DNA from 4 places in the Streptomyces sp. NPDC093261 genome. Region 1 is predicted to be linked to each of the others. Evidence: riboswitches for the same ligand, from Rfam matches in the RefSeq annotation. Region 1 holds a riboswitch; each other region holds the start of a gene.
The links. A riboswitch is a leader RNA that binds a small molecule or an ion and turns the genes downstream of it on or off. The one in region 1 is predicted to bind cyclic di-AMP.

Region 2: it holds a riboswitch for cyclic di-AMP, as region 1 does, so the genes downstream of both, ACIP94_RS24340 (NlpC/P60 family protein) here and ACIP94_RS13425 (M23 family metallopeptidase) in region 1, are expected to answer to the same signal.
Region 3: it holds a riboswitch for cyclic di-AMP, as region 1 does, so the genes downstream of both, ACIP94_RS32785 (M23 family metallopeptidase) here and ACIP94_RS13425 (M23 family metallopeptidase) in region 1, are expected to answer to the same signal.
Region 4: it holds a riboswitch for cyclic di-AMP, as region 1 does, so the genes downstream of both, ACIP94_RS06815 (transglycosylase SLT domain-containing protein) here and ACIP94_RS13425 (M23 family metallopeptidase) in region 1, are expected to answer to the same signal.

What each region holds. Positions count from the first base shown of each region.
Region 1 is NZ_JBIVNO010000004.1:404,053-411,108, forward strand. Features, by position in the region: gene ACIP94_RS13405 (DUF5998 family protein) at 1-18, opposite strand, end outside; gene ACIP94_RS13410 (GNAT family N-acetyltransferase) at 70-2,874, opposite strand; gene ACIP94_RS13415 (HPr family phosphocarrier protein) at 3,049-3,330, shown strand; gene ACIP94_RS13420 (GntR family transcriptional regulator) at 3,590-4,285, opposite strand; gene ACIP94_RS13425 (M23 family metallopeptidase) at 4,478-5,230, opposite strand; cyclic di-AMP (ydaO/yuaA leader) riboswitch at 5,243-5,423, opposite strand; gene ACIP94_RS13430 (M16 family metallopeptidase) at 5,645-7,033, opposite strand; gene ACIP94_RS13435 (M16 family metallopeptidase) at 7,030-7,056, opposite strand, start outside.
Region 2 is NZ_JBIVNO010000012.1:86,694-93,749, forward strand. Features, by position in the region: gene ACIP94_RS24335 (PP2C family protein-serine/threonine phosphatase) at 1-608, opposite strand, end outside; gene ACIP94_RS24340 (NlpC/P60 family protein) at 816-2,339, opposite strand; cyclic di-AMP (ydaO/yuaA leader) riboswitch at 2,348-2,520, opposite strand; gene ACIP94_RS24345 (hypothetical protein) at 2,911-3,438, shown strand; gene ACIP94_RS24350 (hypothetical protein) at 3,610-3,807, shown strand; gene ACIP94_RS24355 (PP2C family protein-serine/threonine phosphatase) at 4,132-5,322, opposite strand; gene ACIP94_RS24360 (SRPBCC family protein) at 5,494-5,970, shown strand; gene ACIP94_RS24365 (cytochrome P450) at 6,108-7,056, opposite strand, start outside.
Region 3 is NZ_JBIVNO010000023.1:15,299-22,354, reverse strand. Features, by position in the region: gene ribA (GTP cyclohydrolase II) at 1-570, opposite strand, end outside; gene ACIP94_RS32805 (MarR family winged helix-turn-helix transcriptional regulator) at 720-1,235, opposite strand; gene ACIP94_RS32800 (dihydrofolate reductase family protein) at 1,410-2,558, shown strand; tRNA gene ACIP94_RS32795 (tRNA-Met) at 2,823-2,896, shown strand; gene ACIP94_RS32790 (PP2C family protein-serine/threonine phosphatase) at 3,283-4,413, shown strand; cyclic di-AMP (ydaO/yuaA leader) riboswitch at 4,683-4,839, shown strand; gene ACIP94_RS32785 (M23 family metallopeptidase) at 4,851-5,885, shown strand; gene ACIP94_RS32780 (aldo/keto reductase) at 6,065-7,009, shown strand.
Region 4 is NZ_JBIVNO010000002.1:96,946-104,001, reverse strand. Features, by position in the region: gene ACIP94_RS06830 (outer membrane lipoprotein carrier protein LolA) at 1-1,015, opposite strand, end outside; gene ACIP94_RS06825 (CHRD domain-containing protein) at 1,329-2,354, opposite strand; gene ACIP94_RS06820 (polyprenyl synthetase family protein) at 2,498-3,508, opposite strand; cyclic di-AMP (ydaO/yuaA leader) riboswitch at 4,314-4,514, shown strand; gene ACIP94_RS06815 (transglycosylase SLT domain-containing protein) at 4,519-5,034, shown strand; gene ACIP94_RS06810 (HAD family hydrolase) at 5,175-6,041, opposite strand; gene ACIP94_RS06805 (hypothetical protein) at 6,702-7,007, shown strand.

The DNA.
Region 1 (7,056 bases):
CGTACTGGTCTTGGCCATGACGTCCATCCTACGGGGGCGCACTGACTGCGAGGCACCGCTTGTCGCCGCTCAGTACGGCGGGAGCGTCCTCGGGCCGAGGTCGCCGCGGGCCGGCGGCGGCGCGAGCCGCACGGAGGCGCCGAGCACGCTGAGGCCACGGGGCGCGACGACGACGGGCTCCAGGGTGACCGCGACGACCTCGGGGTGGTCGTCGACCAGGCGTGACACGCGCAGCATCAGCTCTTCGAGGGCGGGAGTGTCCACGGGTGCGGAGCCCCGCCAGCCGAACAGGAGCGGCGCGGTCCGGATCGACCGGACCAGGGAGACGGCATCGCGGTCGGTGACCGGAATCAGGCGGTGCGCCATGTCGTCGAGGAGTTGTGAGGCGGCCCCGGCCAGCCCGAAGGACAGCACGGCGCCGGCGGCCGGGTCGATCACGGCCCGTACGAGCGTGTCCACGCCGCGTGGCGCCATGCCCTGCACGACCGGCCGCAGCTCCTCCGGCTTCCCGAACAGCTCGGTCAATTCGGCGTACGCGCGCCGCAGTTGCTCCTCGTCGGCCAGGTCGAGGCGTACCCCGCCCAGGTCGGCGCGGTGCCGCAGGTGCGGCGCGGTGGCCTTGAGGGCGACCGGGTAGCCGATCACCCGGGCGGCGCGGGCGGCGTCGTCGGGGGTGGGTGCGGGCAGGGCCCTGCGGACGTGGATGCCGTAGCGCGCCAGCAGGTCGCAGGTCTCGTCGGCGCCGAGCGTGAGGCCCTGGCCCCGGGCGAGGAGCCTCCCGATCAGCGAGGCGGCGCCCTTCTCGTCGATGTCGTCGTACTCGGGCACCTTGCCGGGCTCGGCGGCGTCGCGTCGCCACTGTCCGTATCTGACCGCTTCCGCCAGGGCCCGGACGGCGCGCTCGGAGGCGGGATAGGCGGGGATCAGACGGGCGTCCGCCGGCGTCTGAACCGTGGTGGGCGGCCGTTCCGCCGGGCGCGGGAGGTCGGTGCGCTGTGCCTGGGGCGAGGTGCCGGCCGCGGCGGACAAGGCCTCGGCGAGCCCGCCCAGCTCGACGTGGACCACGAGTACCGGCTTCGCGGGGGCAGCCGCGGCGGCCGAGCGGAGGGCCCGCGCGAGCGCGGCGTCCCCGGCCGAGGTCTCCCCCACCGTCGGGATGGCCGTCACCACCACGGCGTCGCACGCGTCGTCGGCGAGCGCCGTGGTGAGCGCCCGGTGGAAGTCCTCGGCCGACGCCGCCGTCGTCAGGTCGAGCGGCGGCAGGGGGCGCAGCCCCTCCGTCAGGCAGGCGTCGTAGGTCAGCAGGCCGAGCGACTCGGAGTTGCCGAGGATCGCCACCCGTGGCCCGGCGGGCAGCGGCTGGCGGGCCAGCAGCAGCCCCGTGTCCACCAGTTCCGTGATCGTGTCCACCCGGATCACCCCGGCCTGCCGCAGCAGCGCGGAGACCGTGGCGTGCGGCAGTCGCGTGGCGCGTACGGCATGGCCCTGAGGGGCGCCTCCGTGCCGCGCGCCCTGCACCACGACAAGGGGCTTGGCGGCCGCCGTGCGCCGTGCGAGCCGGTTGAACTTGCGCGGGCTGCCGATGGTCTCCAGGTACATCAAGGCGACATCGGTGTCCGGGTCTTCGTACCAGTACTGGAGGACGTCGTTGCCCGAGACATCCGCCCGGTTCCCGGAGGAGACGAAGGTCGACACCCCGGTGACCCCGGTCACGCCTCCACCGCGCCGGTGCAGCCGCGAGAGCAGCGCGATGCCGATGGCGCCGGACTGGGCGAACAGCCCTATGCGCCCGGTGCGCGGCATATCGGGCGCGAGGGAGGCGTTGAGCCGGACGTCCGGTGAGGTGTTGATGATCCCGAAGGCGTTGGGTCCGATGATCCGCATGCCGTACGACCGTGCCTGGCGCACCAGCTCGCGCTGACGCTCCCGTCCCTCCGGTCCGATCTCGGCGTATCCCGCGGAGATCACCACAAGCCCCTGCACCCCGTGCTCGCCGCACTCGGCGACGACCTCGGGGACGCGCTCCGCGGGGACGGCGACGACCGCGAGGTCCACCGGCTCGGGGACCTCGCGGACGGAGCGGTGGGCGGGCACCCCGTCGAGTTCCTTCCGGTCCTCCTCGAAGGCCTTGTTCACCGCGTACAGGCGGCCGGTGTACCCGCCGTCCCTGAGATTGCCGAGCACACTGCGGCCCACTCCCCCGGCTGTGCGGCCCGCGCCGATCACGGCCACCGAGCCGGGCGCCAGCAGCCGCTGCACCGACCGTGCCTCGGCCCGCTGCTCCCGCGCCTGTTGCACGGCCAGCGACCGGTCGGTGGGCTTCAGGTCCAGCTCCAGGCGTACGACGCCGTCCTCGAAGCTGCGCTTCTGCCGGTATCCGGCGTCCGTGAACACCTTGATCATCTTGGCGTTGGCGGGCAGCACCTCGGCGGCGAACCGGCGGATGCCGCGCTCCCTGGCGACCGCCGCGATGTGCTCGAGGAGGGCCGAGGCGACCCCGCGTCCCTGGTGCGCGTCCTGCACGAGAAAGGCGACCTCGGCCTCGTCGGCGGGCGAGGAGGCGGGCATGCCGTCGGTGCCGATGCGGTCGTAGCGTACGGTGGCGATGAACTCGCCGCCGATCGTGGCCGCGAGTCCCACCCTGTCCACAAAGTCGTGGTGCGTGAAGCGGTGGACGTCCCTGGCGGACAGACGAGGGTACGGCGCGAAGAAGCGGTAGTACTTCGACTCGGCGGAGACCTGCTCGTAGAAGCTGACGAGGCGCTCGGCGTCATCAACGGTGATGGGTCTGATGCGTGCGGTGCCCCCGTCGCGCAGCACCACGTCGGCCTCCCAGTGGGCGGGGTACTCGTGCCGGTCCGACGCGGTCTGCATGGGCCCCAGAGTACGGCTCGCGTCCGACAACGGTGCGAGGCAGGCTGGGGGCACGTGCGCGGGCCGTCCCAGCATGCGGACCGCCCGGGGAAGGGGCTTCCGTCCGGTCCGGGAACCCTTCACCATATGGAAAACTGGTCTAGACAACCCTGAACACCTGAAGGGCAGCAACACATGGCTGAGCGCCGCGTCAACGTCGGCTGGGCCGAGGGCCTCCACGCCCGCCCCGCCTCCATCTTCGTCCGGGCAGCCACGGCTTCCGGGGTCCCCGTGACCATCGCCAAGGCCGGCGGCAACCCGGTCAACGCCGCGTCCATGCTGGCGGTTCTCGGCCTGGGCGCCCAGGGCGGCGAAGAGGTCGTCCTGGCCTCCGACGCGGAGGGTGCGGACGCCGCGCTGGACCGCCTGGCCAAGCTGGTCGCCGAGGGCCTCGAGGAGCTTCCCGAGACCGTCTGACCCTTCGGAGAGAACCGGTCACGAAAGCCGCGTCGCCTCGGGCGGACGCGGCTTTCGCCGTCTTCGGGCAGCGGACGCGGTGGGCTTCGCGGTCGCGAGGACGGCGCCTTGACAGGGCGCGCGCGGGGAAATGCGGCGCGCTCGCGAGAATTACGCGTGGCGCACGGAAATCACGTACGCCGAATTTACGGGGCACACGGCAACCAGCGCAGCCGAAATGCGCTTCGCGGAATATCCCTCTTTGTATACGGCGCCTGTGTTAATGCCGGGACCCCGACACGTTTACGGCATGTTGCGAAGTCCTCACACGGTCACCGCGGTCGCCCGCGCCGGGGAAACGCAGCCGGTGCGCGGCGGTCGCGCGTTCGGTGTGCAGCGCCGTGATGGCGCGCGCCCGCTCGCTGTCGCCGCGCGCGACGGCGTCCACGATGCCGCCGTGCTCGGCCCAGGACTCCATGGGGTTGGCCGGCGCCTCGACCGCGTACATCCAGGCGATCTTGTGGCGCAGCTGGCCGAGCGTCGAGGTGAGCGCGGGGCTCCCGCAGGCCTGCGCCAGGGTCTCGTGGAACCAGCCTCCCAGCGAGCGCAGATCCTCGCTCGGGCCCCTTCTTGCGCGCTCCTGGCCCAGTCTGACCAGGCCACGCAGCACCTTGAGATGGGCCTCGGTACGGCGCTGCGCCGCGCGGGCGGCCCCCAGCGGCTCCAGCAGCATCCGCATCTCCAGGAGGTCGGCGGCCTCCTGCTCGGTGGGTTCCGCGACACACGCGCCCGCGTGTCTGCGGGTGACGACGAAGCCCTCGGCCTCCAGGGTGCGTAGGGCCTCGCGGACAGGGACGCGGGAGACGCCGTAGCGGCGGGCGAGCAGTTCCTCGGTGAGCCGGCCGCCGCGCTCGTAGACACCCGCGACGATGTCATCACGGATCGCCGTGCATACCGAGTGCGCCGGAATACGCATGACCGACCACCGCCTTAATCCCCGGGAAACGTCGCCGGTTGACATGTGTCCAGCCGACTCTATTGCAGCGGGGCGGAATTTCCGACGGCAGACCGGAATCCATGGATATTTTTTGGCAGACAGCAGTTCGAAACGACGACGGCCCCGGCGGACGGGGCCGTCTCACGTCCGGCCGCCGTACGGCGGCCGCGGTCAGACGTTCACGCCGTGCGACCTGAGATAGGCGACCGGGTCCATGTCCGAGCCGTACTCCTGGGTCGTGCGCGCCTCGAAGTGGAGGTGCGGCCCGGTCGTGTTGCCCGTGGCCCCGGAGAGGCCGATCTGCTGACCGGGGGCGACACGCCGGCCCACGGAGACACCGATGGACGACAGATGGCCGTACTGCGTGTAGGTGCCGTCGTTCATCCTGATGACGATCTGGTTGCCGTACGCGCCGCCCCAGCCGGTCTCCACGATGGTGCCCGCGCCGACCGCGTGGACGGGCGTGCCCGTGGCGGCGTGGAAGTCGATGCCGGTGTGGGCGCCGGAGGACCACAGTGAGCCGCCGGTCTTGTAGCCGGTGGAGACGAACGAGTGGTAGATCGGCGGCACGAAGGCGTTCAGGCGCTCACGCTCGGCGTCGCGCGCCGCGCGCTCCTTGGCCTCGCGCGCCTCACGGGCCTTCTCCGCCGCCTGCCGGCGCGCGGCCTCCGCGGCCTGCTTCTGCTCGGCGGCCTGCTTCTGTGCGGCGGCCTGGGCGTCGATCTTCTCGGCGACCGAGTCGCCGAGGGTGACGGCCTGGATGAGTCCGGTCTCCTCGACCGGGTGCCCGGCGGCGAAGGCCGGGGCGGCCAGGGCGCCGATGGCGCCGGTGGTGGTGAGCGCCGCGACGCCCACCGCGTTCGTGGCCGTACGCCGCATACGGCTCGGACGGCGGTGCTTCCCGGTGGCGCAGGTGAACGCCATGAAGTGGCTGGTCCTTTCCTTCCCTCTCGCCTACCGGGTTAGCTGACGGGTTCGGAGCAGGAAGGTCTCCTACGGGCTGACGCCCGATTCACCCCAGGGACTGCGTAAGCCCCCTCGCCGCGAAGGCGCGAGGGCAGGGTGGGTCCCCGGCTCCCCTGGCTCGCGCCGTACGGGGACTCGGCGATGACTGTCCGGTGCCGCGGGTGCGGCGCACTGCCTGACGGACAGCCCGACAGACGCTAGAAGGGCCCTCTTTCCCTCGGCAAACCGAGCAGGGGGTTTGTAGCGCATCCCACAGGGCGGAGAAGCAGCCTCCAAGGCAATACGGACAAACCGCGTGAGGGGCCCTGGTGACGGAAGATGTCACCAGGGCCCCTTCGCGACCTCGCCGTTCCGGACGCGTACGAGGAGTCTCTACTCGGCCCGTACGACGTGCACTTCGCCGATGCCGAGCGCCGTGACGGGCTCCTCGATCTGTGCGGCGTCACCGACCAGGACGGTCACCAGACGGTCCACGGGGAAGGCGTTCACGACGGCGGCCGTGGCCTCGACCGTGCCCGTCTCGGCCAGCTTCTGATAGAGCGTCGCCTGGTAGTCGTCCGGCAGATGCTGCTCGACCTGGTCGGCGAGCGTGCTCGCGACGGCCGCCGCCGTCTCGTACTTGAGCGGCGCCACGCCCACCAGGTTCTGCACGGCGACGTCACGCTCGGCATCGGTCAGTCCCTCGGCGGCGAGGGTGCGCAGCACCTTCCAGAGGTCGTCGAGCGCCGGCCCGGTGTTCGGCGTGTCGACGGAGCCGCTGATGGCCAGCATCGCGGCGCCGGTGCCGTCGGGCGCGGAGCGCAGCACCTGGCCGAACGCCCGCACACCATAGGTGTAGCCCTTCTCCTCCCGCAGGACGCGGTCCAGGCGGGAGGTGAGGGTGCCGCCGAGGCAGTAGGTGCCGAGCACCTGTGCGGGCCACACCCGGTCGTGGCGGTCCGCGCCGATGCGGCCGATGAGCAGCTGCGTCTGGACGGCCCCGGGGCGGTCCACGATGATCACCCGGCCGGTGTCGTCGGCAGTGACCGGCGGCACGGGGCGCGGCTTGGCGGGCTTCCCCGTCCAGGCGCCGAGCGTGTCGCCGAGGAGCGCGTCGAGGTCGACGCCGTGCAGGTCGCCGACCACGACCACGGAGGCCGTCGAGGGCCGTACATGGCGCTCGTAGAAGGCGCGGACGGCGGCGGCGTCGATGTGCGCGACCGTCTCCTCGGTGCCCTGACGCGGGCGCGACATCCGCGAGGTTGCCGGGAACAGCTCCTTGGAGAGTTCCTTGGCCGCGCGGCGGGCCGGGTTGGCCATCTCGTGCGGGATCTCGTCGAGGCGGTTGCGCACCAGGCGCTCGACCTCGCTGACGTCGAACGCCGGTGACCTCAGGGCGTCGGCGAGCAGCCCGAGCGCCTTCGGGAGGCGGGAGACGGGCACTTCGAGGGACAGGCGCACACCGGGGTGGTCGGCGTGGGTGTCCAGGGTGGCGCCGCAGCGCTCCAGCTCGGCGGCGAACTCCTCGGCGGAGTGCTTGTCGGTGCCCTCGGAGAAGGCGCGCGCCATGATCGTGGCGACGCCGTCGAGGCCGGCCGGCTCGGCGTCCAGGGGCGCGTCGAGGAGCACCTCGACGGCGACGACCTGCTGGCCGGGGCGGTGGCAGCGCAGCACCGTCAGGCCGTTGTCCAGGGCGCCGCGCTCGGGTGCCGGGAACGCCCAGGGCCGGGCCGTCCCGGCCTGGGGCCGCGGGTGGAAGTCCATGGTCGCGAGCTCGGTCACTTCGCCGCCTCCTCGTCGTCGCT
Region 2 (7,056 bases), on a different contig from region 1:
TCCCGGAAGGCCCCGAGCAGCGAGGAGACGGTCGAGACCGCCGACAGCCCATGCCCCTGCACATCGCCCATGACCGCCCGTACCCCGGTGCAACCCTCGCGCACATCGAAGAAGTCGCCGCCGACCAGCGTCCCGCGCTGGGCCGCCCGGTACAGACCCGTGCACCGGACCGGCCCCACCCGCTCGGGCAGCGGGGGAACGAGCGCGTTCTGGGCCGCCTCGGCGACCGTGCGTTCCATGTTCAGCTGGGCGTCGCGCTGGCTGCGCACATACGACACGAACACGCTCAGCAGCGCGACGAAGCTGATGGTGAGCAGATCCGTGCTCCCCGGCCGGTCCAGATGGAAGACACGGGTGTGCTGCAGCCCGACGACGAGGAGGCCGAGCGCGGCGGTGCCCGCGGGCCCGTAGGACAGGACGGCCAGCGGAGGAATGGCTCCCAGGAGGAAGCCGATGTCCAGCGGCGAGGGTATCGTCAGGCTGACGATCGCCACGGTGATCAGCAGGATCACGGGCAGCACCTTCACCCACCAAGGGGGCGGCGCGCCGCTCAGCCAGCCTCGCTGGTCCCCTTTCCGGTGGGCCCGTGTGACGGCCAGGCTTTTCACATCCCCTACGCTCCTACGCGAAGCCGCCTGCCGCAATGCCGGCGGCTGCCACGGTGATCTGCCCTGATGCGCTGGTGAGTCGGCCGGAACAGCGGCCGGGACGTCACTTCGAGCACGCTCCGCCGCCGGGGCTCGGCGCATGGCCGACGGGGGCCGGGGAACGGGTCCGGCGGCGGGGGCGGGCGGAGGTGCCCGCCCCCGGTGGCGTCACGCGGGCCGCATCACACTGTGGATCGCCGCCTCACCGGCGTACAGGACCGCCTCCTCGCGGATGAAGGCGCCCGGACCCGGGGCGTGGATCATCATGCCGTTTCCGGTGCAGACGCCGACATGGCCGGAGTCCGGGTTGAAGAACACGAGGTCACCGGGCTGGATGTCGGCGAGGGGAACCGCCGTGCCGACCGCCGACTGGTCGCGGGCCGCACGCGGGAGGGTCACCCCGGCGGCCTTCCAGGCGGCCTGCGTGAGACCGGCGGCGTCGTACGACTCGGGTCCGGCCGCGCCCCACAGACACGGCCTGCCGATCTGCGCACGGGCGAAGGTGACCGCCTTCGCGGACTTCGTGTCGTACCCCGGCTCCTGTGTGCCGCCGATACCGAGGGGGAGCCCGGTGCCGGGAAAGGTCTCGGCGGTGGGGAACGGTTCGGTCGTGGTGGGGAACGGTTCGGTGGTGGTGGGGAACGGTTCGGTCGTGGTGGGGAAGGGCTGGGGGGCGGTGGGGAACGCTTCCGTCGTGGGGAGTTGGGGCGCGGCGGGCAAGGGTTCCGTGGTCGGGAACGCCTGACGGGTCACGAGGAACGGGTCGGGCGCGGGAGGCAGTTGAGGGGCCGTCAGCGCGTCCGTCAGCGTGTCCGTGACAAAAGGAGTCGCCGGGACGGTGGCGGAGGGGCCGGCGCCTGGCGAGACCGCCGGAACGTCCAGGCCGAAGGCGGAGGGCTGTTGGCGCCGCCAGGCCTCCTGGACCGTACGGCCGTCCTGCCCCTCCGCCGTGCGCCCGGTGTCCATCGCGTCCGTCGCGGGCGGGGACTCGATCGCCAGGGGAGCCGAAGCCTGCCGCGCGGCGTGCCGGGCCAGCAGGTCACGGGACGCGCCGAGCTTCTGCCGGGTGCGCTCCTTGGCGGTCCTGGGGGTGGACGACCCCGACTCGACGGCGCCCGCGGGCGGGACCTGGGGCATCCCCGGCCGCTTCTGCGGGGCCGCGGGCAGCGCGGCCACGGGGCCGGCGGTCGGCTCCGCCGCGAGACGCGCGGCCGGCTGGGCGACGGTGGCGGTCAGTTCCGCCACGGGACGCGTGGCCGGCCCGGCGGTGAGCTCGCGGACGGGCCGCTCGGCCAGGCCCGGCTCGCGCAGGACGAGGTCGGTCCCCGGAGCACTCGCCGGGCCCGATGACCCGGCCGGGGCCGGACTGTCCGGCATCCTGTCGCGCGGCAGTGCTGCCGGAACGGTCGGGCCCAGCCGCAGGCGCGCCGACTCGAACCACTGCCGGGCCACGTCGTCGACCACGGGATCGGCGCGTCGGCGCTCCTTGTCGAGCACCGGGTTGGCGCGCCTCGGCATCCCCGTCGCCGCCGCGCGGGTCGCGTTGAAGGTTCCGCTGTCGGTCTCCGCCCGGTCGTACAGGCTGTGGATCCGCTGCCGGACCTCGTCGCGGCTCGGCCCGTCGTCCTCGGTGAACCTGCGCATGCCGGGGAGGCCGAAGCCTCCGGGGCCCGGGGTTCGCTCCGGCGCCATGGGGGTCGTACTCCTTCCGTGCTCCGCCTACCGGGTTAGCTGTCGGGTTCGGGCGGACGGATCCGGAAGGTGTGCCCTACGGCCCGTGCCCCTGCGGGCAGTTGGCCGATTCACCCCGTGGTCGGTTGGGTCCCCGGTTCCGGCGGTGGTCAAGGTTCACCGGATTCGGCGGAGGCCGTGCAACCCGGCGAGGTTCGCCGGAGGGAGTCGCTTGGCCTAGCCGTCAACTTAGCCAACTTGTGTGGCTGGCGTGAAGATTGAAGTGCGATATGTCCGATACCAATGTGTGATTTTCGTCTGGACGTTCGCGTGGAGCTTCGGCTTTTCCCGATGCGATCATGGCCCGGTCGTCGTTTTCCGGGCGGAACGGAGCGCGCTCACGTTCGAGCGCTGCATCGGTGGGGCCGGGCGCCCCCGGGCCGGCAGGGCGCCTCACTGACTCCACCGGGACATCGGCGCCTCGTGCGCGCCCTCGCCTCGCATGTCTGATATTCGGTTATTCAGGCGCTTCAGCATGATGAGTCCGGCGCTTCGGCACGGTGAGGCAGAGCGATCAGGAAGGTCATCCCCCATGCGACGCAGGTCCAAGGCGGACGACGCCGACGCCCGGGCGCGCATCGCCGAGCGCCGAGCCCATGCCGACTACACCGGTGGGATCTACGGCTCCCTGCTCGCCGCCTCGGTGGCGGTCGGCGCCGGCACCCACGGCCCGCCGCCGCGGGGGGAGCTGGTGCTGCTGCTGTTGAGCACCGGCGTGGTGTTCTGGATCGCGCATGTGCACGCCCGGCTTTTCGGCGCCCACCTGGCGCAGCCGACCCGGGACCGCCGGACCGTTGTGAACGTGTGCCGTGACGAGTGGCCGATCGTCAAGGCCGCCGTCCCGCCGGCCGCCGCGGTCGCCGTCAGCCCCCTTCTCGGCCTGGATCTGCGGGGCGCGGTCTGGCTGTCGCTGGCCGTGGCCGTGGCCGGGCAGATGGGCTGGTCGGCCGCCGCCGCACGCCATTCCGGCGCCTCCTGGCGCCTCGTGGTCGTCTCCGCCGCGATCAACCTGGTGATCGGTCTGCTCATCATCGTGTTCAAGATCGCTCTGAAGGACTGACGGCATGGGGCGGACCCGTGCGTTCGGCGGCGGGAAGCCTCCCGTGCGGCAGCGGGTGGCGCTCCGGGACGGTTCACCTGCCCCAGGTGAGGTGCGGGGACGCGCAAGGGCGGACGATCTCGGGAGGGGCGCACTTCGCCCGCCCCCAGGCCATCCGCGAGAGAGCCGCTCATGCGCTATGAGATCCGTGTCGACGGGCAGATGTCGGACACGCTGACCCAGGCCTTCCCGGAACTGGACCACGTGACGATATGCGGCCAGACCGTCCTGTTCGGCCCCGTCCTCGACCAGTCGCATGTCTACGAGCTGCTGGCCCGCTTCCAGTCGCTCGGACTGCACGTCATGGAAATGCGCCGACTGCCGGAGTGACGGCGGACCGCGCCCGCTCACCCGTCCCGGGTGAGGTCCGACGCCGGATGCCGTGGGCACCGACCGCAGCGTCGACGAACTCGCCAAGCTCGCCCGGATCCGCGCCCGTGGCGACATCACGGGCGACGAGAGTTCCGCAGGGCGAAGGAGCTGATCCGTGCGGGGCATGCCCCTCGGGGGCCGCCCCACGGCCGCTCCGGCCCCGGCGCCACCCCTGCGGGTACCACCCCTTGGGGCTCTGAGGGCGCCCAGGACCGCCGTACGGCGGACGGAGAGGGCGGGGCCGGAGGGTTGCTCCCGGCCGTTCCCGCCCGCCGATACCGGTCACCGGTCCTGCGGCTGGTTCTGGGGGCGGTGACGGAAGCCGTCGGCGTGGATGATCCGCTGGTACGGGCGGCCGTGGTGGATGGTGGGAGTCCGGTGGAGGGCGATGAGCGCGGCGTCGTCGTCCAGGTGTCCGCCGGTGTGGACGAGGAGGTCACGGCGGATGCGGTGCAGCAGCGTCTCGGGGCTCTCCTCGGTCCACTGGGCCGCGCGCTCCGCCAGCGGATAGAAGCGGCCGGCGGTGTCCCGTGCCTCGATGACGCCGTCGGTGTAGAGCAGGAGGGTGTCGCCGGGCTCGAAGGAGAACACGTCCAGGTGGTAGTCCCCCGGGTGCGCCGAGCCGATCCCCATCGGGGGTGCGGGGTGCACGCTCGGCACGGTGACCGCGTGACCGGGGCTGAGCAGGAGCGGCGGAGGATGCCCGCAGCTGGTCATGCGGGTGATCGGGTCCCCGTCGGGGATCTCCATCAGCAGCGCGGTGGCGAAGCGTTCGCCCAGCTCCTCGGGCGGCTCGAAGTCCGCCAGATAGCGGGTCACGCTCTGCTCCAGCGTGGCGGCCAGATCCGGCAGGGACGACTGCCGGTGGCCCGCCTCACGGAAGGCGCCGAGCAGCAGTGCGGCCTCGCCGATGGCGGAGAGACCCTTGCCGCGTACGTCGCCGATCAGGATGCGCACTCTGGCGTCGGCCCGGGTGGCGGCGTACAGATCGCCACCGATCTGCGCCTCGTCCTCGGCCGCCAGGTACAGGCAGGCCACCCTCAGGGGGCCGATGTTCTCCGGCAGCGGCCACAGCAGGACGTGCTGTGCGGCCTCGGCCACCGACCGGACCTGGGCGAGCTGTTCACGCCGCCGGTCCCGGACGGCGCAGTAGACCACGACTATCACCGACAGCAGGAGGAGGGTGAGGATCTGCACGACGTGGTTGGTGGTGCCCAGTCCGCCGTGCAGGGCGGCGATGACGACCTGCGCCGCCACCGCCAGCGCCCCGATGAGGCCGGTCAGCCGGGGCCCGGCGAAAGAGGGCGTGAGCGCGGGCGCGATCACGAGAGCGGGTCCCAGATGGACGGTCTCGGGAGAGTGGATGTCCACCACCGTGATCGCGATGATGAGCGCGACGGGGAACAGCAGGAGGGCATGGCTCGACTGCCACGACTCCCGCAGCCCGGCGACCGCCCACTGCCGGAAACCCATGCCTACCACCCTGCCTCGCGGACGGGCGCACGGCCACCGGGTGGCCCGTGCCCGTCGGCGGACGGGGGCGTCACAGCCGTAAACAGGTCCTTGCCGGGTACTCGCACGAAGCAAGATCCCAGCGGCCGGCCCCCAGCCGGTCGCAGTCGATCAGCCGACAAGGAGGCGCAGATGAGCACGGTCAAGGAAACGGTCGAGGTCGAAGTCCCCGTCCGCACCGCCTACAACCAGTGGACCCAGTTCGAGCAGTTCCCGAACTTCATGGAGGGCGTCGAGGAGGTCAGGCAGCTCGACGACCGCCACAACCACTGGACCACCAAGATCGGCGGCATCCGGCGGGAGTTCGACACCGAGATCGTCGACCAGCTCCCCGACGAGCGGATCGCCTGGCGTACGACCAGCGGCGACACCCGGCAGAAGGGCATGGTCAGCTTCCAGCGCGTGGACGACACGCACACTCGGGTGGAGCTGGTGATGGACGTCGAACCCGCCGGAGCCGCGGAGCGGACCGCGGACACCCTGGGCGTCATCGACCGGCGCATCAAGGGAGACCTCCGGCGCTTCAAGGAGTTCATCGAAGAGCGCGGCGACGAATCCGGAGCCTGGCGTGGACGCATCCGGCCCGGTGACCCCGGTGCGATCGGCTGAGGCCGTCGCTCGCGGCGTCTCGCCCGCCTCCGGGCGGCCGAGACGCCGCCGCGCGTCGGGGCGACGGGCGCCGTGGTGTGGCCGGTCGGGGCCGGGCCGGGGACGACCGCTCGAGCATGCGGCATGCGGTGCGCGGGTCAAGGACGCAGACCGTCGAAGCTGATCCGCAGGTGGCGCGGGCCGCGCAGCACCGCGTTCTGCCGGTAGGGGGGAGGGTCTTCCAGCAGGCGGGGGTTGTCGAGACGGCGGGCCAGTTCGGACAGGGCGATCTGGGTCTCCAGCCGTGCCAGTGGCGCACCGAAACAGATGTGGATGCCGCTCCCGAAGCCCAGGTGCTGGATGTCCCCGCGGTCGGGGTCGAACCGGTCGGGGTCGCTGAAGCGCTCGGGGTCCCGGTTGCCCGCGGCCAGCACCAGCCAGATCCTCGATCCCCTCGGGATGGTGATCCCGCGTAGCTCGATGTCCGCGATACAGGTCCGCTGCGGCACGAGTTGCACCGGTGGCTCGTAGCGCAGCAGCTCCTCCACGATGTTGACGGCCAGCCTCGGGTCGTCGCGCAGCCTCTCGAGGTACTCCGGGTGGCGCAGCAGGGTGAGCATCCCGTTGGTGATCAGGTTGACGGTCGTCTCGTGGCCCGCGATCAACAGGAGCACCGAGGTGCTGAGCACCTCCATCGTCGTCATGGGGCCGTCCGGGCCGTGGCTTGTGACCAGCTCGGACAGCATGTCCCCGGTGGGTTCCTTGCTGCGCTGCTCGACCAGCTGGGCGAGGTACATACCCAGATGCATCCGTGCCTCGTGCGCCGCGTGCCTGCGCTCGGCGTCCTGCCCGCCGGTGTCCGGGTCGAGGCTCGCCACGATCGGGTCCACCCAGGTGCGAAAGCGCGGCTCGTCCTCACGTGGCACACCGAGCAGCCGGCAGATCACGGTCACCGGGAAGGGATACGCGAACTGATCGACCACATCGATCTCGCGGGACTCTCCGAAGCCGTCGATCAGAGCGGAGACGATCTCGGCGAGGTCGCCGCGCATCGCTTCGATCTTGTGGGGGCTGTGCGGGGGACCGAAGGGGCGGTTGGCGATCCGG
Region 3 (7,056 bases), on a different contig from region 1:
CAGCAGGTCCAGGGTGTCGATGCCGAGGGCGCGGAGCATCTGCGCGGCGGCCGTGTAGTCGCGGCCGTCCTCCGGCAGGCCGAGCGCGGCGTTCGCCTCGTAGGTGTCGAGGCCCTGGTCCTGGAGCGCGTAGGCGTCGAGCTTGTTGTAGAGGCCGATGCCACGGCCCTCCTGACGGAGGTACAGCAGGACGCCGCCCCGGTCGGCGATGCGCTCCACCGCCTCACGCAGCTGGGGCCCGCAGTCGCAGCGGGCCGAACCGAAGACGTCGCCGGTCAGGCACTCGGAGTGCAGCCGGACGAGCGGGGGGCGGCCGCCGGTGGGCTCGCCCAGGGTCACGGCCACGTGTTCCCCGCCGTCGGCGAGGCCGTGGAAGGTGACCAGCCCGGCGGTGACCGTGTAGCCGTCGCCGAAGCGGAGCGGGACGGTCACGCGGGTGCGGACCGTGGCGGCGGGGACATCGGTGGTCGTGGGGAGATCGGTGGGGAGACGGGTCGGTTCGCTGCTGTCACTGGAGGCGGTGGCGTCGCTGTCACCGGATGCGGTGGCGTCGTCACGTGAGTCGCGCATGTCTGTCGTCCTTCTCCGGGCCGGCGGTTGCGGGTGCGGAGGATGCGCCCCATGCTTCAGATTTGAAGCACAACCTCGGTCGGAGACTCTAACGCGTACTCTCTTTAAGTTTCAAGCAATTTTTCCGCGGCAGGCCGGGTGAGTCCGGGTCACTCCGCCGTTCCGGACGAACGTCGGCGCCACGGCAGCCCGTCGCACGCGGGCCGCTCCTCATCGCCCTGGAGCGCGTCCGTGATCTGGTTGCAGATGGCTTCCAGCTGGGCCACCTGCTCGGGCGTGAGGTGGTCGAAGAGGGCGGCGCGGACCGTCTCGACATGGCCCGGCGCCGCGCGTTCCAGCAGCGCCATGCCCTCGTCCGTGAGGACCGCGGTACTGCCGCGCCGGTCGGTGGGGCAGCCCTCACGGCGGACCGTGCCGTCCTTCTCCAGGCGGGTGACGACGTAGGTCAGCCGACTGCGCGTGATCTTCAGCGTCTCCGCGAGGTCGGTCATCCGCATCCGGTGGTCGGGCGCGCCGGAGAGGTTGGCGAGGACGGAGTAGTACAGATGCGGCATGCCGGCCTCCTGCTGGAGCTGCCGGTCGATCACATCCTCCAGGAGCCATGACGCGGCGAGGTACGAACGCCAGGCGCGCAGTTCCTCGGGGGTGAGCCAGCGGGTCGTCATGCCGCCAGTGTAGTTATTGTTCAAAAGTTGAAACAAGATCACGGGGTTCCGCCGGATCTGGACCTCCGGACCCGCCCCGGCGCATCCTGACCACGCGGTCAGGGACCCGACCAGGGCCCCCCGGCCTTCGACGCCCGCTCCGCCCTCTCCCCCTCGACCCTGGAGTGCACCCCCATGGCCCAGCCCTATGTCCTGTTGTCCGCCGCCGTCTCCCTCGACGGCTTCCTGGACGACACCGGCCCCGAGCGGCTCCTGCTGTCCGGACCGGAGGACTTCGACCGGGTCGACGAGGTGCGGGCGGGCAGCGATGCGATCCTCGTCGGCGCGGGCACGCTACGCACCGACAACCCGCGGCTGCTGGTCTACTCCGAGGAGCGGCGCGAAGCCCGGGTCTCCGCCGGGCTGCCGGAGTACCCGCTGAAGGTCGCGGTCAGCGCGTCCGGTGACCTCGATCCGGACGCCCCTTTCTGGCACACGGGGGGCGCGAAGGCCCTCTACACCACGGACAAGGGCGCGGAGCGGCTGCGCGGGCTGCTGCCGGCGGACGTGGACGTGGTCGCGCTCGGCCCCGATGTGGAGTGGCGCGCCGTGCTCACTCATCTGGGTGAGGTCAAGGGCGTACGCCGGCTGATGGTCGAGGGCGGGGGACAGGTGCACACCCGGCTGTTGCAGCAGGGGCTCGCGGACGAGGTGCAGCTCGTGCTCGCTCCCCTGGTCGTGGGACAGCCCGACGCGCCGCGGATGTTCGGGCCGGGGGCGTACCCGCCGGGACGCATGCGGCTGCTGGAGGCGCGGTCGGTCGGGGACGTCGTGCTGATGCGCTACGCGCCCACGGCACCCGGCACCGGCCGGTCGGCCTCCGCCGCCGACCGGCGGTGGCTGGAGACGGCGTGTGAGCTGGCGGCGCAGTGCCCGCCCTCCCGCACGGCCTTCAGTGTGGGAGCGGTGATCGTCGCCGCCGACGGCACGGAGCTCGCCCGGGGGTACTCCCGGGAGGGCGGGGACCCGCTGGTGCACGCGGAGGAGGCGGCGCTGGCGAAGCTGGACACGGCCGATCCGCGCCTTGCCACCGCGACGGTCTACAGCAGCCTGGAGCCGTGCGCCCGCCGTGCGTCCCGGCCCGCGCCGTGCGCCCGGCTGATCCTCGACGCCGGGGTGCGGCGGGTGGTCACGGCCTGGCGTGAACCGGACACGTTCGTGGCGGCGGCGGACGGAAACGCGCTGCTGACGGCGGAGGGAGCGGATGTGGTGATGCTGCCCGAGTACGAGGAACGGGCGAAGGCCCCGAACGCCCATCTGCTGCCGTCGCCCGAAGGCCGCTGAGGCTGTTCGCCCCGCCTGCCGGCCGGTGAGGGCTGTCCGCTCCGCCCGGATGCCGCTGACGGCTGTTCGCCCGCCACCCGCCGTCTGACGGCTGCCCGCCACCCGCCACCCGCCGTCTGACGGCTGCCCGCCGCCCGAAGCCGCTGACGGCTGCTGCCCACCCCCGCGCGAAAACCGCTGACAGCCGGAAAACGCCGGTAAAGCGCCGTGGACGTAAACCTGTGTGCTTCGTGTCGCGCGCATGGCGTACACTGGTATCACCGACGCGGGGTGGAGCAGCTCGGTAGCTCGCTGGGCTCATAACCCAGAGGTCGCAGGTTCAAATCCTGTCCCCGCTACTGATGGCCGAGGGCCGGAATCCGAAAGGGTTCCGGCCCTCGGCTTTTTCCGTGTTCTTCACCCGCTCCCCCTCTTCCCGCCAGGGGGCCCGACCCATGCCCGTCCACAGGGTGTGTACGCCGGTCGGCCCACAGCGGTCGCCCCCCGCCCGTCCTGCGGGAAGCCTGGACGGGTGGTGCAGCAAGGAGGCGCGTGGCGGATCGAGGCGCCGTGCGACGAGCAGGTCAGCGGGCCAGAGCCCGGAACTTCGTACGAGGGGGCCGGCGTCCCGTACGACCGGACCATCGGCGGCCCGGCGGCCACCCCTCTTCCGGAGGACGGCGGCCGGCCCCCGGAACGACCTCACGAACGATCCGAGGGGATTCGGCCCCCGGAGCCGGGCCCGGTGGAGAGCCGGCGGAGTTCGTACGCGCGGGCCTTCCTGCGGGCCCTGCCCGCGCTGCTCATCGGTCTCGGCGTCTGCTGCGGCCGGCTGACCCCGTCCGTCTTCCCCGGCGTGCCGCTCTTCACCGCCGCCCCGCTCGTCGCCGCGCCCCTGCACTCGCTGCGCGGCACCGTCGGCACCGGCGCCGCGGCCCTCGCCGCCGTCCTGGCCGTGCACCTGGGACTCGGCGCACCAGGGTCCTCCGGCGCGGCCTCGGAGGCGGTCACCACCGCCGCTGCCGCCGTTCCGGCCGTCCTGATCAATGTGCTCGTACGCCGCAACGACGCACGCCTCGCCTCCGCCCGCCGGATCGCCGAGGCCGCGCAGCGCGCCGTACTGCCCGAGCCCCCCGCGCGGATCGGGGGGCTCCGGATCGCCGCCCGGTACGAGGCGGCGCAGGCCGACGCCTACATCGGCGGTGACCTGTACGCGGTTCAGGACTCCCCGCACGGTGTACGGCTCGTGGTCGGGGACGTACGGGGCAAGGGCACGGGTGCCGTGGCCGCCGTCGCGGTCGTGATCGGCGCCTTCCGGGAGGCCGCCGAGCAGGAGGCGACGCTGGAGGCCGTCGCCCGGCGCCTGGAGCGGGCGCTGTCCCGCGAGGGCATCCGCCGGGACGGCCCCGACGCCCACGAGGAGTTCACCACCGCGGTCCTCGCGGAGATCCCGCACGAGGACGGGGAGGACCCGCGGGGGGACGCGGGGATTTCGCACAAGCGAGGAGTCGTCCGGATCGTCAACCGGGGCCACCCGGCCCCCCTGCTCCTGCTCCCCGACGGCACCCTGCGCGAGCTGGAGGCCCGCGAGCCGGCGCTGCCGCTCGGCATGGGCGACCTCGCCGTGCGGCCCGACCGCGCGGAGGAGTGGGGCTTCCCGTCCGGTTCGACGCTGCTCTTCTTCACGGACGGCGTCTCGGAGGCCCGGAACGCGCGCGGCGAGTTCTACGACCCGGCCGGCCGCCTCGCCGGACGGTTCCCCGCCACTCCCGGTGCCGTGCTGGCCGCCGTCACGGAGGACGTCGCCCGCCACACCGGCGGCCAGGCCACGGACGACATGGCGCTGCTGGCCGTGCGCCGGTCCGAGCACTCCTGAACCCGGCGGGGAGCCAAGGGCCGCCGAACGCCCGGACGTTGTCACGGGGCGTGAGTGAGTGGTGCCCCTCCGCATAACAACTGACACACCGTCACAACAGGTGGGACGGGTGAGGTGCGGTCAACTCGCCCGATTTTCACCGTTCCTGTCGCGAAAGTCCTGGCCAGGCGGCGCTAAGGATCTGTCCGAACGGCTTGGAATCCGAGCCCCGCGTCTATTAACGTTCGATAACGCAGCGCGGTCGTCCCAGCCGTCACCCGAGGCGGCTCCGTGCGCGTGTGCCGAATCTCGCAAGGGAACCGGGGAACCACCATCTTGGGGTGAATCGGGCGGATGCCGCCGTGTCGCAACGGCCGGTATACGCGCGTAGGAGACCTTCCCCTCCGAACCCGTCAGCTAACCCGGTAGGCGAAACGGAAGGAAAGGAGTGCGCCCACGTGGCGTCCAACCGGCCTGCCGAGAGCACCTCGTTCGCCCCGACCGGCACGCAGACCATCGGTTTTGCGTCCCGCCCCGACGAGGGCCCCTGGGAGGAGTGGAATCCCACGGAGGATTCCGTCCGCCCCGTCCGCGGTCGGCACCGCGTCAGCAAGCAGCGCGGCGGCGGACTCGCCCGCAGCTCCACGGTTCTGGGCGTCGGCGTGATGGCCGCGGTCGGCGCGGGCGGCATGGCCACCGCGCAGACCGGCAAGCCCCCGGTGTCCATATCCCTCCCCGACCTCTCCTCCGTCACCGACTCGGCCAAGGCGCTCATCGGCGTGGACACCGGCGCCCCCAAGGGCTCCGCCACCGCCCTGAGCACCGCCGGTGTCAGCACCGCCGACGCCGCCGCGGGCAGCAAGGACGCGGGCGAGGCGCTGCGCGCCCGGATCATGCAGCAGGCCGAGTCCCAGCAGGACCGGATCGCCGCGACGGCCGCTCGGGCCGCCGAGGACGCGGCCGCGAAGAAGGCCGCCGCAGCGGCGGCCAAGGCTCAGGACGCCGCTCGTGCCAAGGCCGCCGCCGACAAGAAGGCCGCGGAGGCGGAGGCCAAGAAGAAGGCCGAGGCCGCTCGGCTGGCGGAACTGGCCAAGCAGTTCACGCTGCCCACCTCCTCCTACACCCTGACCTCGCGCTTCGGTGACGCCGGCGCCATGTGGTCCTCCGGCTACCACACCGGCCTCGACTTCGCCGCCCCCACGGGCACGCTCATCAAGGCCATCCACAGCGGCACCATCACCCAGGCGGGCTGGGCGGGGTCGTACGGCTATCGCACGGTTCTCACCCTCGACGACGGCACCGAGCTGTGGTTCTGCCACCAGTCGTCGATCAGCGTCACCGTCGGCCAGAGGGTGTCCACGGGCGATGTCATCGGCCGTGTGGGAGCGACCGGCAACGTCACCGGGCCGCATCTGCACCTGGAGGTCCACCCGAACGGCGGCAGCGCGATCGACCCGATGGCGTGGCTGCAGAGCAAGGGCCTCAACCCCTGACATCCGCGCCCTTCTCCCCGGCGTGTATCACCCCTGGACCCCGGCGGTCCTGTCCTGGACCCCGGCGGTCCTGGCGACAACCCCCGACGCCGGGGCTGCCGGTTCGGTGTATGACGCCGTCCGGGTGGAACCGCCCCCGGCCGGAATAAGGGCTTCCGGAGTGAGCGCTGAAGTAGGGCATGACTTCTCTTCGCAAGCTCGGCTTCTCTGACCTCGAGGTCTTCCCCCTCTCCCTCGGCGGCAACGTCTTCGGCTGGACCGCCGACGAGGCGCAGTCCTTCGCCGTGCTCGACGCCTACGCGGCGGCCGGCGGCAACTTCGTCGACACGGCGGACGCCTACTCGGCGTGGGTCCCCGGCAACAAGGGCGGCGAGTCCGAGGCCGTCATCGGCAAGTGGGTCGCGGCGCGCGGCAACCGCTCCGACATGATCATCGCGACCAAGGTCAGCCAGCACCCCGAGTACAAGGGGCTGAGGGCCGCCACCGTCAAGGCCGCGGCCGACGCGTCGCTGCGCCGCCTGGGCACCGACTACATCGACCTCTACTACACGCACTTCGACCAGCCGGAGGTGCCGGTGGAGGAGATCATCGGCGCGCTCGACGACCTGGTGAAGGCGGGCAAGGTGCGTGCCATCGGCGCCTCCAACATCTCCGCCGAGCGCCTCCAGGAATCCCTCGACTTCTCCGACCGCGAGAACCTGGCCCGGTACACGGCGCTCCAGCCGCACTACAACCTGGTCTCACGCGACACCTACGAGGGTCCGCTCCAGGACGTCGCGGCCCGCGCGGGCCTGGCGGCCGTTCCCTACTACGCCCTCGCCGCCGGCTTCCTGACCGGCAAGTACCGGCCGGGCACCACCGTGGACTCGGCGCGGGCGCAGGGTGCGGGCAAGTACCTGGAAACCGAGCGAGGCCGACGCGTGCTCGAGGCCCTCGAGGAGGTCGCGCAGGCACGCGGCGCACAGATCCCGACGGTGGCCCTGGCCTGGCTCGCGGCCCAGCCGACGGTCGCGGCCCCGATCGCCTCCGCCCGCACGGTGGAACAGCTGCCCGCGCTGCTGGCTGTGGCGGACCTGACCCTGACGGAGGAGGACCTGGCCAGGCTGACGGAGGCCTCGGCGTAAGCGCGCTGTCCGGAGGGCTGTCCCTGCCCGGGGACAGCCCCGCGCCC
Region 4 (7,056 bases), on a different contig from region 1:
CGCCGATGGTTTTGGGCTCGGCGCCGGGTGCCGCCTTCTCGGAGCCCCGCGCCGCCTTCCCGTCGCCGTGCGCCGACTTCTCGGTGCCGTGGGATCGCGCTGCGCCCTCGTCCTTCAGGTCGTCGCCCTGGGTGACCTTCGTGCCCTTGGGCGGGGTGAAGGTGAACGTCGACGCGGCCGGCCTGCTGAACGACACCTGGGTGAAGCCGGCGTCGACGACGGCCGCGCCGCCCGACGCCGGGGTCAGGGTGAACTTCAGCGGGAGCCCGGTCTTCGCGTCGACCGCGATGCTGATGGCGCCGACCGTCGTGCCCGACTGCTTGGGCCGGATGAGCAGCTTGTAGGCGTCCCGGCCCGCGACCTGGGCGGTGCCGTCGACCGTGACCGACGTCGTCTTGCCGGCGGCCTTGAGGGCCTGCTCGGCCAGGTCCTTCGGCGTGGCCGGCACGTCCTCGGGCGCCGCCTTCGCGCCCTTGTGGTCACCCGCGCCGGTCGAGTGGTACGCCTCGTTGGACGCGCTGTCGTAGGCCCACACCTGGTCGCCGTTGCGGATGACGCTGTACTCGGCGGCCTTCTCCAGGAGGGAGACCTTCTGCTTGTCCTGGCCGTCGGCGGCGACCCGCACGGTGTGGGTGCCGGAGGCCAGCTCCAGCAGCTTGGCGCTCGGGTCCGCGGCCGAGCCGCCCTTGCCGCCCGCGCCCTGCGAGAGCGCGCCCGAGGTGAGGCTGTTCTCCAGACCGCCCAGGTTGGGCAGGCCGAGGTCCGTGCTGATCTTCACCGTGCCGGACATCTGCTGGACGTCCGACTTGGCGATCTTCTCGATGAGCTGCTGGGCGCTGATCTTCGGCAGGTCGGGGTCGCCGGATCCCGCGAATGCCGGGACGAGCCCGATGGTCGCGGCCGCCACTCCCACCACCGCGGCCGGGACGACGTACCGTGCGGCGGTGCGCCGCCCGTCGCGTACGTCCTCGGCCTCGCCGGCGTGCGTGCTGCCGTCGGATTCGTACGGTGCCATGTGTGCCTTACCTCCGTCGTCGGCGGCGGCCTACCGTCCGTGCCCTGGCCCACCCCTGTGCCGCCATTCTCACCCGAACTCCTTTGAGGTGGTGTCTCCCATCTGACCAAATCGGCCCGGCGGAAGCGTCAGACCGCGGGCCCAACTCCGCGTAATCCTGGGGTATGACATCGCGGGACGGCGCCTGCCCCGACCCGTAGGGGTTCCACGGGTTCCCACGGTTCTACGGGTTCCACGGGTTCCCACGGTTCTACGGGTTCCACGGGTTCCACAGTTCTGCGGTTCCACAGGGAGGGCGCCGCGCGTTTCCCGCTCAGTGCTGCACGAAGACGTAGTCCGCCCGGTAGGGGACGCCCACGATCGTGCCGGGTGTGCAGGAGCCGGCCGGGGCGATGCCGCCGGCCGTGTTCAGGCGCAGGACCTCGGCGGTGTCCGCGAGCAGGCCGTGGCGCTTGCCGGACGGGGTGGCCAGCAGGTCGAGTTCGGGGATGTTCGTGTCGCCGTTCGGGGTCCTGGACACCACCGCGCCGGTGACGGCGCTGCGGTCGGGGGCGACCCACCGTGGCGTACCGGAGCCGGGTTTCACGAACGAGTGGAGGATGCCGCCGCCGAGCAGGGCCGCGACATCGCGCTGGGCGAAGGCGTAGCCGCCGCCGGTGGTTCGCTTGCACTCGTAGATTTGCCGGCCCGTCACCACGGAGGCCTGGAGGTTGTCCAGGGCGTGGCGGAAGTCGAAGGCCGTGGTGACGTTGTGGAGCCGGCCGCGCACCGCTCCACCGGGGAACGCGGCGGTGTGCAGATTGGCGTAGAAGACTCCGGGGTCGGTCTTGAGCCGGGTGAGCAGCGCGGTGTCCCCGACCTTCACGCTCCCTACCACGGTGTAGCCCTTCACGCCGTTGTCCAGCAGCTTGCCGAAGTCGATCACCACCCCGCCGTTGACGCCCTTCGGGCCCTGGTGGATGTGGAGCATGGTGGGCCGCCCGGTGCCGCGCCAGGTGACGGCGACGGAGACCGTGTCGCCCTCGATCCTGACGAACTCCAGGGCGGCGCCGTCCTTGTCGCCGACGGCGGGGCCTCCGGCGACGGGTACCTCGTCGGCCCCACGGAGGCTCGCGACGAGGGTGGTGCCAGGGGAGCCGCTGCCGGGGCGGGTGGTGCCGTTCCCGGTGGCGACGGTCCCCGCAGTGTGCCCGGCGTGGTCCGCCCCGGTGTGCCCTCCGGTCCGTCCCGCTGCGGCGGCCGGCACGACGACGGCGACGAGCGCTGCCGCCGTGGCCGTGGCGACGCCGGTGAGGAGCGGGGCGGTGCGGCGCTTTGCGAACGTGGCCGTCGTACGCATGATCGTGATTCTCCCCGTTTCACAGCCGACGCCCCCTGCGTCAGCTTTCGGGCAGGAGTACGGAGCCGATCTCGGTACGGACTCAACCCAACTACGTGACACGGCTCACACGAGCGCGTACGAGGAGTGACGGAAAAGCGGCCTCAGCCCGCCCGGTGCACCACCGCGTCGCACAGCTCCATCAGGGCCGCCTTGGCGTCGCACTCCGGCAGCGGGGCCAGGCCCGAGCGGGCGTCCTCCACATAGCGGACCGTGTCGCGGCGCGCCTGCTCCAGGGCCGGGTGAACGCGCAGACGGGCGAGGGCCTCGGAGTGCCGGGCGTCATCCGTGAGGTCGGAATCCAGGAGCTCACACAGGGCGATGTCCTCGGCCAGCCCCATGCGCTCCGCACGCTCACGCAGACGCAGCACCGGGAGCGTGGGGACACCCTCACGCAGGTCCGTTCCGGGCGTTTTCCCGGACTCGCGCGAGTCCGACGCGATGTCCAGGACGTCGTCGGCCAGCTGGAACGCCACGCCCAGCCGCTCGCCGTACTGCGTGAGCACATCCACGACCGTCTCGTCGGCGCCAGACATCATCGCCCCGAAGCGGCACGCCACCGCCACCAGCGAGCCGGTCTTGCCGCCGAGGACGTCGAGGTAGTGCTCCACGGGGTCACGGCCGTCCCGTGGACCCGCCGTCTCCAGGATCTGACCGGTGACCAGGCGCTCGAACGCCTCCGCCTGGATCCGGACCGCCTCCGGACCGAGATCGGCCAGGATGTGTGACGCCCTCGCGAACAGGAAGTCACCCGTGAGGACCGCGACCGAGTTGCCCCAGCGGGTGTTCGCGCTGACCACGCCGCGCCGCACCTCGGCCTCGTCCATCACGTCGTCGTGGTAGAGGGTGGCGAGGTGGGTCAGCTCCACGACCACGGCCGAGGGCACGATCCCGGGCGCGTACGGGTCGCCGAACTGGGCCGCGAGCATCACGAGCAGCGGCCGGAACCGCTTCCCGCCCGCACGCAGCAAGTGCTGCGCGGCCTCCGTGATGAAGGGCACCTCACTCTTGGTGGCCTCGAGCAGCCCTTCCTCGACAGCCGCCAATCCGGCCTGGACATCGGCCTCCAGAGCCTGGTCCCGCACGCTCAGCCCGAACGGCCCGACGACGGTCACGTGGGGTCTCCTGTCTGCTGACGTCTGCTGACGATCACACGGTCGGTCTCAAGGACGGTCACTTGGTCGATGACGTCGCCTGTCGACGTGGCGTATCGAGTTTGTCGATCTGTCGCCGCCATCACTCAAGTCAGCGTATCCGGTCACGTTTCGATCACCACGAGCGCCCACTGTTCCAGGCCGGGCGGTATCGGATCAGGAAGGGCATGTTCTTGATCATTCGATACGAACAGACATTCACTGACATAACAGACAAAGAGCCCTTACGGCTGGGATCAGCCAGGTTGCCCCCTGCCCCACGAGCACCGGACACCCCTTCGCCGCGCCTCACCCATCACCGCCTGGCCACCCAGTGCCACCTTTTCGGCCACCGGACGACTCCCCCTACGACTGCCCGCGCTCACGTTCCGCACGCCCCCCGCACACGCCGCCCGGAGGCTCGTCCCACCCGCCGCCCCACCGGGAGAACTCCCCTCAGGGGCACCGGAGTCCGGGTCGAACGGTCGGCGGCCACCCGCCCCGGGGCCCGGGTCTCACCACGCGACATGTGGCCGTTTTGTCCGAATAGGACCGTTATGCAGGGGAGTGCTGATGACGACCACGGGAACGGAAGTGAAATAGCTCACGTGCGCGACAGGCGAGGCATCGCGGGCGTGTCGCCAACTCACGCTTTGCTAATGGCAACTTGAACCCTTCTCAACAAAATGGATCAACGACCTTATTCCCCCATTTCATGGCCAATCCGGAATGACTGTGACGTGCGGGCTTGTTCCCGACATGTGCTCTCGCATACCTTCCCCTCGATCCGAGCGGAACGCCGAATCCTGCCGCCGCTCGGGAGCCCATCGACCCACGACGGCAGGAGCGGGGGACCCAGGTAAACCGCCGATCCGGACACCACACCGGAACGGCTAGGGGTGAAGTCGCGACCTCGGCGTCGAGGACGCGGCCGGGCACCTCCCCGCCCGAACCCGACAGCTCACCTCGCAGGCGCCGGAGAGGAATGCGACATGTCCGCTTTCGCACTGCCCGCACGCCGTCGGGACCGTGGCTCCAAGGCCACTCGTCTCACCCGTGCCCTCGCAATCGCGGGGGCGGGTGCTGCCCTTCTCGCCCTGCCGGTCATGGGGGCGACCAGCGCCTCCGCCGCGCCCGGCAAGCCGGCGACGGTGACCGCCACCACCATGAAGTCCGTCACGACCCGAGGCACCACCCTCGACAGCTGGATCCGCCAGTCGCTGGAGGTCATGGCCCAGCACGGCATCCCCGGCACGTACAACGGCATCTACCGCAATGTGATGCGCGAGTCGTCCGGCAACCCGAAGGCCATCAACCTGTGGGACTCGAACGCCCGTAAGGGCATCCCCTCCAAGGGCCTGCTCCAGATCATCGACCCCACCTTCGCCGCGTACCACGTGCCCGGCACGTCGTTCGACCCCTACGACCCGGTGGCGAACATCACGGCCGCGTGCAACTACGCCGCCCACCGGTACGGCTCGATCGACAACGTCAACAGCGCGTACTAGAAGGCCTGGCGATCTCCGGGCGGCGTTCCTGACGATCGCCGGCCGGTAGGCCCGGTAGTCGCCGAGTAGGCGTCGTAGCCGACCGGCAGGACGAGCAGGCCTCACAGCCGACCGGCAGGACGAGCAAGCCTCGTAGCCGACTAGTGGGCCTGGCAAGAGCCGACGGACCGTCGGCCGGCGCTGTCGGCCGTCGGCCGGTGGCCACCGAGGAGTCGTTCGAGGACGACGGCGATGCCGTCGTCCTCGTTCGACGTGGTGATCTCGTCCGCCACGGCCTTGAGTTCCGGGTGGGCGTTGGCCATGGCCACCCCGTGCGCGGCCCAGTCGAACATCGGGATGTCATTGGGCATGTCGCCGAAGGCGATGGTCTGGGACGGGCCCAGCCCCAGATGCTCGGCGGCCAGTGCGAGCCCCGTGGCCTTGGTGATGCCGCACGGCTGGAGTTCGACGGTACCGGGCCCGGACATGGTGACCGTCGCAAGCGAACCGACCGCCGCGCGCGCCGCCGCCGCCAACTCGTCGTCCGAGAGGGCGTGATGGCGCAGCAGTACCTTGCTGATCGGCTCGCACCACAGGTCGTCGCGCCGCTTGACCCGTACCGCGGGCAGGGTGGGGTGCGGCATCCGGTAGCCGGGTTCGATGAGCGTGAGCCCGTCCACCCCGTCCTGATCCACGGCCGCGTACACCTGCCCCACCTCCGCCTCGATCTTGCCGAGCGCGGTCTCGGCCAGTTCCCGGTCCAAAGTGACGGAGAACAGCAGCCGGTTCGTGCCGGCGTCGTACACCTGCGCGCCCTGCCCGCACACCGCGAGCCCCGTACTGCCGAGATCGTCGAGCAGCGGCCGCACCCTGGGCGCCGGGCGCCCCGTCACGACGAGGTGCTGTGCGCCTGCCGCCGAGGCCCGCGCCAGCGTGGCCCTTGACCGGTCGGAGAGCGTGTCGTCGTCACGCAACAGCGTTCCGTCCAGGTCAGTGGCGATGAGTGAATATGCGAAGGGTGCGGCCATGATCAGAGAATACGGATGGAACGCCCCGCCGACTCGGCGCGAACCGGACGACGTTCGGTATCCCGCCGCCACCGAACTCCCGTAGCCCAGCACCGGAGTTGCCTCGCGCCCCGGGGACACGACGGCGCCCGGCCCCGGCACGCCCCTCGCCCCGGCGTGGGCCCCGCGCCGGCACCGCCGTTCGGTGCCGGCGCCGCACGACGGTGCCCTGCCCGGCGCGCGGCAGCACCTCGCGCGGCCGGTGCACGCATCGGGCGCTCAGGCGCCCGCATCCAGCAGGCGGCGCCTCGGCGCGCGGCGACCTCGCGGAGTTCGCGGGGCCGCACGGTACGCAACGGCGCCTTGACCGCGATCAGTTGTTCCGCGTACCAGTCGGGCTCGTCGGTGGTGGCGACCAGGGGGGACCAGGCGCGTGGTGACCAGCCGCGTGGTGACCAGGCGCGTGGTGACCAGCCGCGTGGTGACACTGGTGTGGAAGTGCGAGGGGCTGGACGCGGCGGGTCTGTGCGCCACGGTCGGCGCCGCTTCGATCTCCCCCTGGGGCCCGGTCTCCCCCACGGAACGCGCCGAACGGCTGCGAGAAGAGACCCACTGCGGTGATCCGGGGACGGCCACGACGAGTGGGCTCGTCGCCCGGCTGGACGGCGATCCCGTGGGCTGGTGCGCGGTGGGGCCCGGACGTCGTATCCGCAGCCGGCCCGCGCCCGGGTCCCCTGGTCCGGACGCCAGGAGGACAAGGTGGACGACGGCGTCCGGGCCGTGGCCTGCTTCCTCACCCGTACGGGCTACCGCCGCCGCGGCATCACCTACGCGCTCGCCCGCGCCACGGTCGGGCGTGCGCGGGACCGGGGCGCCCGCGCGTCGGAGGCCTATCCGGTGATCACGTGCCCCGGGCTCGAGATCACCTGGGGGCGCCGCACGTCGGCAGCCGCGAGGTGTTCGCCCAGACCGGCTTCCGGGAGGTGAGCAGACCCCCGCTACGGCGGGCCGTGCTGCGCATCGACTTCCGAACGAC